DNA from 3 places in the Streptomyces sp. NPDC001787 genome. Region 2 is predicted to be linked to each of the others. Evidence: predicted binding sites of a transcription regulator. Region 2 holds the regulator's gene; each other region holds the start of a gene.
The links. Region 2 encodes HrcA, which represses chaperone genes, less so after heat shock. Its sites were predicted from a motif close to TTNGCACTCNGNNNNNCNGAGTGCNAA; they were not measured.

Region 1 (3,273 bases), on a different contig from region 2:
GCGATGGCGTCCCCGCCGATCCCGCAGCACAGGTCCGCCACGCTCCGTACGCCGAGCGAGGCGAACCGCCCGGCGCGGTGGGCGGCGACCGATGTGCGGGTGGCCTGCTCCACACCGTTGGGCGTGAAGAACATCCGGTACGCGTCCTCGGCGCCGAACTTCGCCACCGCGCGCTGCCGCAGCCGCGCCTGCCCCAGCGCCGCCGACACCAGGTCCGCCGGGTGCGTACGGCGCAGCCGGGTGGCGGTGGCCAGCTCCTGCGCGGGGTCGTGGTCCCGCAGCGCGGCCAGGAGCCCGGTGCCCTCCGGCGTGCGCAGGGCGGCGAAGGCGGCGAGCGGGTCCGTGGGGCCGGCGGGACCGGTGGGGGTAGGTGCGTTCACCCGGTCCATTGTGAGCCAGGTTCCGTGTGAGCCAGCCGGGGGACCGGGCGATTGCGGTGGCGGTGTCGGGGCGGGGGCCCGGTGACGGGCTGGCAGGATGCGGCGCCATGCAGCCAGTAAGACAAAAGGAAGAATTGGCCATGAAGAGGCGCAGACCGGTCTCCTCGGTTCTGGTGGCGCTGCTGGTCGCCGTGATCGGCTCCGGATGCGCCGCCGGCCCGGAGGGCGGCGACGCGGGCGCCCCGGACAAGCGGGGCGGGGCCGCCTCCGGACAGCCGGGCGGACCGGCCCAGCAGGCCGGACCCGCCCGCGCTCCGGACACGTACGCCCAGGAGGCCGAGCGGAAACAGGCCGCCCGTGCCGTCGCGGCGAAGAAGTGGGGGCTGGCCGGGGTCCCGCTGGCCGCCCCGGCGCCGCCGGCCGTGAAGCCGCGCATCACCACCCGTGAGGGCTTCGAGGTCACGGACGGCGACGCGCTGCCGCCCGTCTTCACCACCGTTCCCACCAAGGAGCGGATCGTCTTCCTCACCATGGACGACGGCGCGGAGAAGGACCCCGAGCTGCTGCGGATGATGACGGAACTCGACATCCCGTACAGCGCGTTCCTCAGCGACTACGTCATCAACGACGACTACGGCTACTTCGCGCAGATGCAGAAGCGCGGCGTCACCCTCAACAACCACACGCTGAACCACCGCTATCTGCCCGGCCTCTCGTACGGCGAGCAGAAGAAGGAGATCTGCGACCAGCAGGCCAAGATCGAGAAGCGCTACGGGAAGCGGCCCACGCTCTTCCGGCCGCCGTACGGCAACTACAACCGCGACACCCTGGCCGTCGCGAAGTCCTGCGGGGTGACGGCCGTGCCCCTGTGGTCCGCCGAGGCGTTCCCCGACCACATGGAATGGCGCGAGTGGGACCGGGACCTGCACCCGGGCGACATCATCCTCACCCATTTCCGGGGGCGCGAGGACTGGAAGGGCTCCATGCCGGACATGATCCGACGGGTCATGAAGACGATCACCGACAAGGGGTACGCGGTGGCCAGGCTGGAGGACTACGTATGACGCGCGCGCACCGGCTGCTGGCCGGGCTGCTGACGGCCGGTGCGCTCCTCACCGTCACCGCCGGGTGCGCGCAGTCGGTGGACCCGATCGAACGGCTGGGACGCAAGGCGGCCCAGCAGATGGGCGGCCGGTCGCCGTCACCGAAGTCCGCGGTGCTCAAGGGGGGCCGCGGCGCGTGCGGTCAGCGACCGCTCGCCGCGCGGTCCTCCGCGCCCCACGCGGCGCGGCCCTCCGCGCGACGCGAGGGTGGTGAATTGGCACTCCGCTTGACCGAGTGCTAATCGCGGTCATAGTCTCAGGTCTGGCACTCCCCCCTGGAGAGTGCCAGCACCACTGTGCGGCAGGGCAGGTCCGGCACCCGCGACGACGGATCGACCTGGTCGCCACCCAAAGACTGTTAAACCCCGTGAGATCTCCGAAGGGGGAGACCGGATCGTGTCGACCACCAGCACCAAGGTTGCGATCAAGCCGCTTGAGGACCGCATTGTGGTCCAGCCGCTCGACGCCGAGCAGACCACGGCTTCTGGCCTGGTCATTCCGGACACCGCCAAGGAGAAGCCCCAGGAGGGCGTCGTCCTGGCCGTGGGCCCGGGCCGCTTCGAGAACGGCGAGCGCCTTCCGCTCGACGTCAAGACCGGCGATGTCGTTCTGTACAGCAAGTACGGCGGCACCGAGGTGAAGTACAACGGCGAGGAGTACCTCGTCCTCTCGGCCCGCGACGTGCTCGCGATCGTCGAGAAGTAATTCACCCACGTTTGCTTCTGTTCTGCGCCCCTGGCCCCCTGCGAAATAACTAGCCGGGTGGTGAGGGGCGCAGTTCGTTTTGAGAGGGAAGAACAGCCCATGGCGAAGATTCTGAAGTTCGACGAGGACGCCCGTCGCGCCCTTGAGCGCGGCGTCAACAAGCTTGCCGACACGGTCAAGGTGACGATCGGCCCCAAGGGCCGCAACGTCGTCATCGACAAGAAGTTCGGCGCTCCCACCATCACCAACGACGGTGTCACCATCGCGCGTGAGGTCGAGCTCGACGACCCGTACGAGAACCTCGGTGCCCAGCTCGTGAAGGAGGTGGCGACCAAGACCAACGACGTAGCGGGTGACGGCACCACCACCGCCACCGTGCTGGCCCAGGCGCTCGTCCGCGAGGGTCTGCGCAACGTCGCCGCGGGCGCCTCCCCGGCCGCCCTGAAGAAGGGCATCGACGCCGCGGTCAAGGCCGTGTCCGAGGAGCTCCTCGCGACCGCCCGTCCGATCGACGACAAGTCCGACATCGCCGCCGTGGCCGCGCTCTCCGCGCAGGACACCCAGGTCGGCGAGCTCATCGCGGACGCGATGGACAAGGTCGGCAAGGACGGTGTCATCACCGTCGAGGAGTCCAACACCTTCGGCCTGGACCTTGAGTTCACCGAGGGCATGGCCTTCGACAAGGGCTACCTGTCCCCGTACATGGTGACCGACCAGGAGCGTATGGAGGCCGTCCTCGACGACCCGTACATCCTGATCCACCAGGGCAAGATCGGTTCCATCCAGGAGCTGCTCCCGCTGCTGGAGAAGGTCATCCAGGCCGGTGGCTCCAAGCCGCTCCTGATCATCGCCGAGGACGTCGAGGGCGAGGCGCTCTCCACCCTCGTCGTCAACAAGATCCGCGGCACCTTCAACGCCGTCGCGGTGAAGGCCCCGGGCTTCGGCGACCGCCGCAAGGCCATGCTCGGTGACATCGCCACCCTCACGGGTGCGACCGTCATCGCCGAGGAGGTCGGCCTCAAGCTCGACCAGGCCGGTCTGGACGTGCTGGGCACCGCCCGCCGCGTGACCGTCTCCAAGGACGA
Region 2 (3,273 bases):
CGGCGCTCGGATCGGCGAGCGCGGGCTGCGGCATGAAGAGGTTGACGCCGAACGGCCGTCCGGTCAGTCTGCGGACGTGCTTGATCTCGTTGTACATGCCGTCCGTCGTCTTGTACCCGGCGGCGAGGAAGCCCAGCGCGCCGGCTTCGGCGACGGCGCCGACGAGTTCCGGGGACGAGACGCCGCCCGCCATCGGGGCCTGCACGATCGGATACCGGCAGAGATCGGTCAACTCGGAGGACATGACCGCATCGTGCCATGTCCGGCGCACAGTGCCGAATCAGCCATGGGGCAGCGTGACCGGTATACCGCTGTACGCAGCACCGCCCGCCGGTACAGGACCGGCGGGCGGTGCGGTGACAGGGCAAGACCGGTTCAGCGGCCGTTGAAGGCGTCCTTCAGCCGGGAGAACAGCCCTTGTTGACCTGGCTGAAACTGGCCGGTGGGCCGCTCCTCGCCGCGCAGCTTCGCCAGTTCGCGCAGCAGTCGCTCCTGCTCCGGGTCCAGCTTGGACGGGGTCAGCACCTCGACGTGCACGATCAGATCGCCGCGACCGCCGCCGCGCAGGTGCGTGATGCCGCGCCCGTGCAGCGGAACCGACTGGCCGGACTGGGTGCCCGGCCTGATGTCGATCTCCTCCAGGCCGTCGAGCGTCTCCAGCGGCACCTTGGTGCCGAGCGAGGCCGCCGTCATGGGGATGGTGACCGTGCAGTGCAGATCGTCGCCGCGCCGCTGGAACACCGCGTGCGACAGCTCGTGGATCTCGACGTACAGATCACCGGCCGGGCCGCCGCCGGGGCCGACCTCGCCCTCGCCCGCGAGCTGGATACGGGTGCCGTTGTCCACACCCGCGGGGATCTTCACCGTGAGCGTGCGCCGGGAGCGGATGCGGCCGTCACCGGCGCACTCCGGGCACGGCGTCGGCACGACCGTACCGAAGCCCTGACACTGCGGGCAGGGCCGTGAGGTCATGACCTGGCCCAGGAAGGACCGGGTGACCTGGGACACCTCGCCGCGTCCTCGGCACATGTCACAGGTCTGCGCGGAGGTACCGGGGGCCGCGCCCTCGCCGCTGCACGTCGTACAGACGACCGCCGTGTCGACCTGGATGTCCTTGGTGGTGCCGAAGGCCGCCTCGGAGAGGTCGATCTCCAGCCGGATCATCGCGTCCTGGCCGCGCCGGGTGCGCGAACGGGGTCCGCGCTGCGAGGCCGTGCCGAAGAACGCGTCCATGATGTCGGAGAAGTTGCCGAAGCCACCGGCTCCGAAACCGCCCGCGCCACCCGCGCCGCCGGAGGCGGAGAGCGGGTCGCCGCCGAGGTCGTAGACCTGCTTCTTCTGCGGGTCCGACAACACCTCGTAAGCGGCGTTGATCTCCTTGAACCGCTCCTGGGTCTTCGGGTCCGGGTTGACATCCGGGTGCAGCTCGCGGGCGAGCCGCCGGAATGCCTTCTTGATCTCGTCCTGAGATGCGTCGCGGCGCACGCCGAGTACGGCGTAGTAGTCCGTGGCCACTTACGACTCCGCCAGGATCTGTCCGACGTAACGTGCCACTGCGCGTACCGCTCCCATCGTTCCGGGGTAGTCCATGCGGGTCGGTCCGACCACGCCGAGTTTGGCGACTGCCTCGTCGCCCGAACCGTAGCCGACCGCGACGACGGACGTGGAGTTGAGGCCCTCGTGGGCGTTCTCGTGCCCGATACGTACGGTCATGCCCGAGTCCGTTGCCTCACCGAGCAGCTTCAGCAGGACCACCTGTTCCTCCAGTGCTTCCAGCACCGGCCGGATCATCACAGGGAAGTCGTGCCCGAAGCGGGTGAGGTTGGAGGTGCCGCCGATCATCAGCCGCTCCTCCGTCTCCTCGACCAGCGTTTCGAGAAGGACGGAGAGCACCGTGGAGACGGTGGCCCGGTCCTCGCTGTCGAAGGATTCCGGCAGCTCCTGCACCAGCTGCGGGACGTCCGTGAAACGGCGTCCGACGACCCGGCTGTTGAGCCGGGCCCGCAGATCGGCGAGAGAGGTCTCGCCGAACGGCGCGGGGCAGTCGATCATACGCTGTTCGACCCGGCCGGTGTCGGTGATCAGCACCAGCATCAGCCGGGCGGGGGCCAGCGCGAGCAGCTCCACGTGCCGCACCGTCGAACGGGTCAGCGAGGGGTACTGCACCACGGCGACCTGCCGGGTCAGCTGCGCGAGCAGCCGCACGGTCCGGCCCACGACATCGTCGAGGTCGACCGCGCCGTCGAGGAAATTCTGAATGGCCCGGCGCTCCGGCGAGGAGAGCGGCTTGACGCCCGCGAGCCGGTCGACGAAGAGCCGGTAGCCCTTGTCCGTCGGGATGCGCCCCGCACTGGTGTGCGGCTGGGCGATGAAGCCCTCGTCCTCCAGCACCGCCATGTCGTTGCGGACGGTGGCCGGGGAGACCCCCAGCTTGTGCCGTTCCGTGAGCGCCTTGGAGCCGACGGGCTCCTCGGTGCCGACATAGTCCTGGACGATGGCGCGCAGCACTTCGAGTCTGCGTTCGCTGAGCATCGCGCACACCTCCAGCTGTCGTCTCCGGTGTCTGCCTGGCACTCTGTGCGTTCGAGTGCCAGCAATCCCCCCGGCCAGTGTACGGGGGCAGGGTGCCCCCCAGGCAAGGGCGACCGGCCACGCTACCCCGGGACCGCGCAGGTCGTTGCCGATAGCGTCGCCGCATGGACGTCTCTTGGGAAGAGTTCGGCTGGGAGCGGTTGGGCCGCGGAGTGGGCCGGCGGCGGCTCCCCGGGTGGGATGCGACGGTCGCGCTGGTGGCCGGAGCGGACGGCGCGCTGCTCTACGACACCGGGTCGACGCTGCGCGAGGGGGTGGAGCTGCGGAACCAGGCGGAGGGGCTGCTCGGGCGGAGAGTGACACATATCGCACTGAGTCACCCCCATTTCGATCATGTGCTGGGCACCGCGGTGTTCGCCGGGGCCGAGGTGTACGGATCGGCCGGCCTCGGCGCCCTCCTCGCGCGCGGGGCGGAGGAGCTGTGCGCCTCCGCCGTACGCCACGGAGTGCCCGAGGAGGAGGCCGCGCAGGCGGTGGACGTCCTGGTGGCCCCGCGCCACGAGGTGTGCGGGGAGCGGACGCTCGACCTCGGCGGCGGGCGGCAGGTCCTGCTGGCCGACGCCGGGCCGGGGCACACCGGCCACGATCTGGCGGTGCTGGTGCCCGGCGCGGGCGGGGAGCCGGCCGTGGTGCTCTGCGGTGATCTGGTCGAGGAGTCCGGCGAACCGCAGGCGGGCCGGG
Region 3 (3,273 bases), on a different contig from region 2:
CACCCTCAAGACCACCGTTGACGGCGATCTGCTTGAGCGGGGCCTCCAGCGCGAGCTTCACGGCGTTGGCGCCCGTGGCCTCGTCACCGGTCAGGTCGAGCTTCTCGAAGACGGCCGAGGCCTGGAGCAGCGCCACGCCACCACCGGCGACGATGCCCTCCTCGACGGCGGCCTTGGCGTTGCGCACCGCGTCCTCGATGCGGTGCTTGCGCTCCTTGAGCTCGACCTCGGTCGCGGCACCGGCCTTGATGACGGCCACGCCGCCGGCCAGCTTCGCGAGGCGCTCCTGGAGCTTCTCGCGGTCGTAGTCCGAGTCGGAGTTCTCGATCTCGGCACGGATCTGGTTGACGCGACCCTGAACCTGGTCGCTGTCACCGGCACCGTCGACGATCGTGGTCTCGTCCTTGGTGATGACGACCTTGCGGGCGCGGCCGAGCAGGTCCAGGCCGGCGTTCTCCAGCTTGAGACCGACCTCCTCGGAGATCACGGTGCCACCGGTGAGGATGGCGATGTCCGCGAGCATGGCCTTGCGGCGGTCGCCGAAGCCCGGAGCCTTGACGGCGACGGACTTGAACGTGCCCTTGATCTTGTTGACGACCAGGGTCGACAGGGCCTCGCCCTCGACGTCCTCGGCGATGATCAGCAGGGGCTTGCCCGACTGCATGACCTTCTCCAGCAGCGGGATCAGGTCCTTGACGCTGGCGATCTTCGAGTTGACGATCAGGATGTACGGGTCGTCGAGCGACGCCTCCATACGCTCCATGTCGGTGGCGAAGTACGCCGAGATGTAGCCCTTGTCGAAGCGCATACCCTCGGTGAGCTCAAGCTCCAGCCCGAAGGTCTGGGACTCCTCGACGGTGATGACGCCTTCCTTGCCGACCTTGTCCATCGCCTCGGCGATCTTGGCGCCGATCTCGGTGTCGGCGGCGGAGATGGAGGCGGTCGAAGCGATCTGCTCCTTGGTCTCCACGTCCTTGGCCTGCTCCAGCAGAGCGGCGGAGACGGCCTCGACGGCCTTCTCGATGCCCCGCTTGAGCGCCATCGGGTTGGCACCGGCGGCAACGTTGCGCAGGCCCTCGCGGACGAGCGCCTGAGCGAGAACGGTGGCGGTGGTCGTACCGTCGCCGGCGACGTCGTCCGTCTTCTTGGCGACCTCCTTGACCAGCTCCGCACCGATCTTCTCGTACGGGTCCTCGAGCTCGATCTCCTTGGCGATGGAAACACCATCGTTGGTGATCGTGGGCGCGCCCCACTTCTTCTCGAGGACGACGTTACGGCCCTTGGGGCCGAGGGTGACCTTGACGGCGTCGGCGAGCTGGTTCATCCCGCGCTCGAGACCGCGCCGTGCCTCCTCGTCGAACGCGATGATCTTGGCCATGTGAAGTGGTCCTCCCGGACAGGGGTGGATTTCTCCGGACCGAGTGGCGCCCGCGACGGACGGCCTGCCTGCCCGGTGGTTCCTTGCCCCACCGCGCCTGCGGGCCTCACCGGCCCGGTCCAAGTTTCTGTCACTCTCACCTGGAGAGTGCTAACGCCAATGATTAGCACTCGACCCCTGCGAGTGCAAGCAGGTGCCACGGTTTGTGGACACCCCGCGGGCCCGGAACGGGGGGGCTCACGCGCCCCCGGAGCACCGGGCGGGACGCGGACGCGCTGAGGGCCCGTACCCCAGGGGGTACGGGCCCTCAGTGCGTGAGTGGTGTCGTTGGCCGACCGCGCCGAGCTCAGCCGACGGCGAGCTTGACCATGTCCGCCTGCGGCCCCTTCTGGCCCTGCGAGATCTCGAATTCAACTCGCTGACCCTCTTCGAGGGTGCGGTACCCGTCCATCTGGATCGCGCTGTAGTGGACGAAAACATCCGCACCACCGTCGACCGCGATGAAGCCGTACCCCTTCTCCGCGTTGAACCACTTGACGGTGCCCTGAGCCATGCCTAACTCCCCTATTACTGGCCCTTGCACAGGACCGCACTTCGCGGGCCCGGGTCAGAACTCACCCTCCGACAGGAGAGGTTGTGTGCGCCGTAGCGCGTCGACCGCGGCCGAATGTATCTGTCCAACTGCCCTCTGCAACAGGTCAATCGGACGAGAATTCTGGGCATGGCTGAACACGCGAATATGAGGAATACATGGGATTCCCGGGCAAGTCGGGCCCGACAAAGGGCACTTATGACGCAAGGTGCTCAACCATATTGGCTGCTTCTTATCGCGGCCGGGCGCATTCTCATATGCGGGCGACACGGGCAGCGGAGGGGGCTTCCCCAACTGTACCGTGCTCAACCATGCAGAATTGCCCCCTCCGCTTCTCTCGCGGAGGGGGCAACAGGGGTCACACGGCGAAGTCGTCAGCCTCCGGCGACGGCCGGGATGATCGAGATGCCGGCGCCGTCCGGGGTGGCGGCCTCCAGGCCGCCCTCGAAGCGCACGTCGTCGTCGTTGACGTACACGTTCACGAAGCGGCGCAGCTTGCCCTGGTCGTCCAGGACGCGGGCGGCGATACCCGGGTGGTTCGCCTCCAGGGACTCGATAACCTCGGAGAGGATCGTGCCCTCCGCCGCGACCTCGGCCTGGCCGTCCGTGTAGGTGCGGAGAATGGTGGGGATACGGACCTTGACGCTCATAGGGGTGCCTTCCTTCGGTCTCGGGGTGGTCAGAGGGCGGCGGCGAGGCCGGCTTCGCGGAACGCGTCCAGGCTCGGCCGGATGGTCGCGGTCGCCTGCGAGGTCGCGGCCACCGCGTCCAGCGTCTTGAGGCCGTCGCCGGTGTTCAGGACAACGGTGGTCAGCGTCGGGTCGAGCAGCCCGGCCTCGATCAGCTTCTTCGTCACACCGACCGTCACCCCGCCCGCCGTCTCGGCGAAGATGCCCTCGGTACGGGCCAGCAGCTTGATCGCGTCGACGACCTGCTCGTCGTTGACGTCCTCGACGGCACCACCGGTACGGCGGGCGATGTCCAGGACGTACGGGCCGTCGGCCGGGTTGCCGATCGCCAGGGACTTGGCGATCGTGTTCGGCTTCTGGGGCCGCACCACGTCGTGGCCGGCCTTGAAGGCGGTGGAGACCGGGGAGCATCCCTCGGCCTGGGCGCCGAAGATCTTGTACGGCCTGTCCTCGACCAGGCCGAGCTTGATCAGCTCCTGGAGGCCCTTGTCGATCTTGGTCAGCTGCGAGCCGGACGCGATCGGGATGACGATCTGGTCGGGCAGCCGCCAGCCGAGCTGCTCGCAGATCTCGTACGCCAGCGTCTTGGAACCCTCGCCGTAGTACGGCCGCAG

Region 1: a site for HrcA is predicted at 1,746-1,772, ahead of groES (co-chaperone GroES). Genes of this name have one in related genera too.
Region 3: a site for HrcA is predicted at 1,542-1,568, ahead of groL (chaperonin GroEL). Genes of this name have one in related genera too.

The regions. Positions count from the first base shown of each region.
Region 1 covers NZ_JBEOZE010000046.1:40,263-43,535, forward strand. The annotation lists gene ABT170_RS37755 (THUMP-like domain-containing protein) at 1-389, opposite strand, end outside; gene ABT170_RS37760 (polysaccharide deacetylase family protein) at 521-1,444, shown strand; gene ABT170_RS40745 (hypothetical protein) at 1,441-1,725, shown strand; gene groES (co-chaperone GroES) at 1,880-2,188, shown strand; gene groL (chaperonin GroEL) at 2,288-3,273, shown strand, end outside.
Region 2 covers NZ_JBEOZE010000004.1:409,471-412,743, reverse strand. The annotation lists gene ABT170_RS08605 (nitronate monooxygenase) at 1-244, opposite strand, end outside; gene dnaJ (molecular chaperone DnaJ) at 376-1,515, opposite strand; gene hrcA (heat-inducible transcriptional repressor HrcA) at 1,516-2,532, opposite strand; gene ABT170_RS08590 (MBL fold metallo-hydrolase) at 2,697-3,273, shown strand, end outside.
Region 3 covers NZ_JBEOZE010000052.1:4,524-7,796, reverse strand. The annotation lists gene groL (chaperonin GroEL) at 1-1,378, opposite strand, end outside; gene ABT170_RS39070 (cold-shock protein) at 1,725-1,931, opposite strand; gene ABT170_RS39065 (MoaD/ThiS family protein) at 2,345-2,620, opposite strand; gene thrC (threonine synthase) at 2,650-3,273, opposite strand, start outside.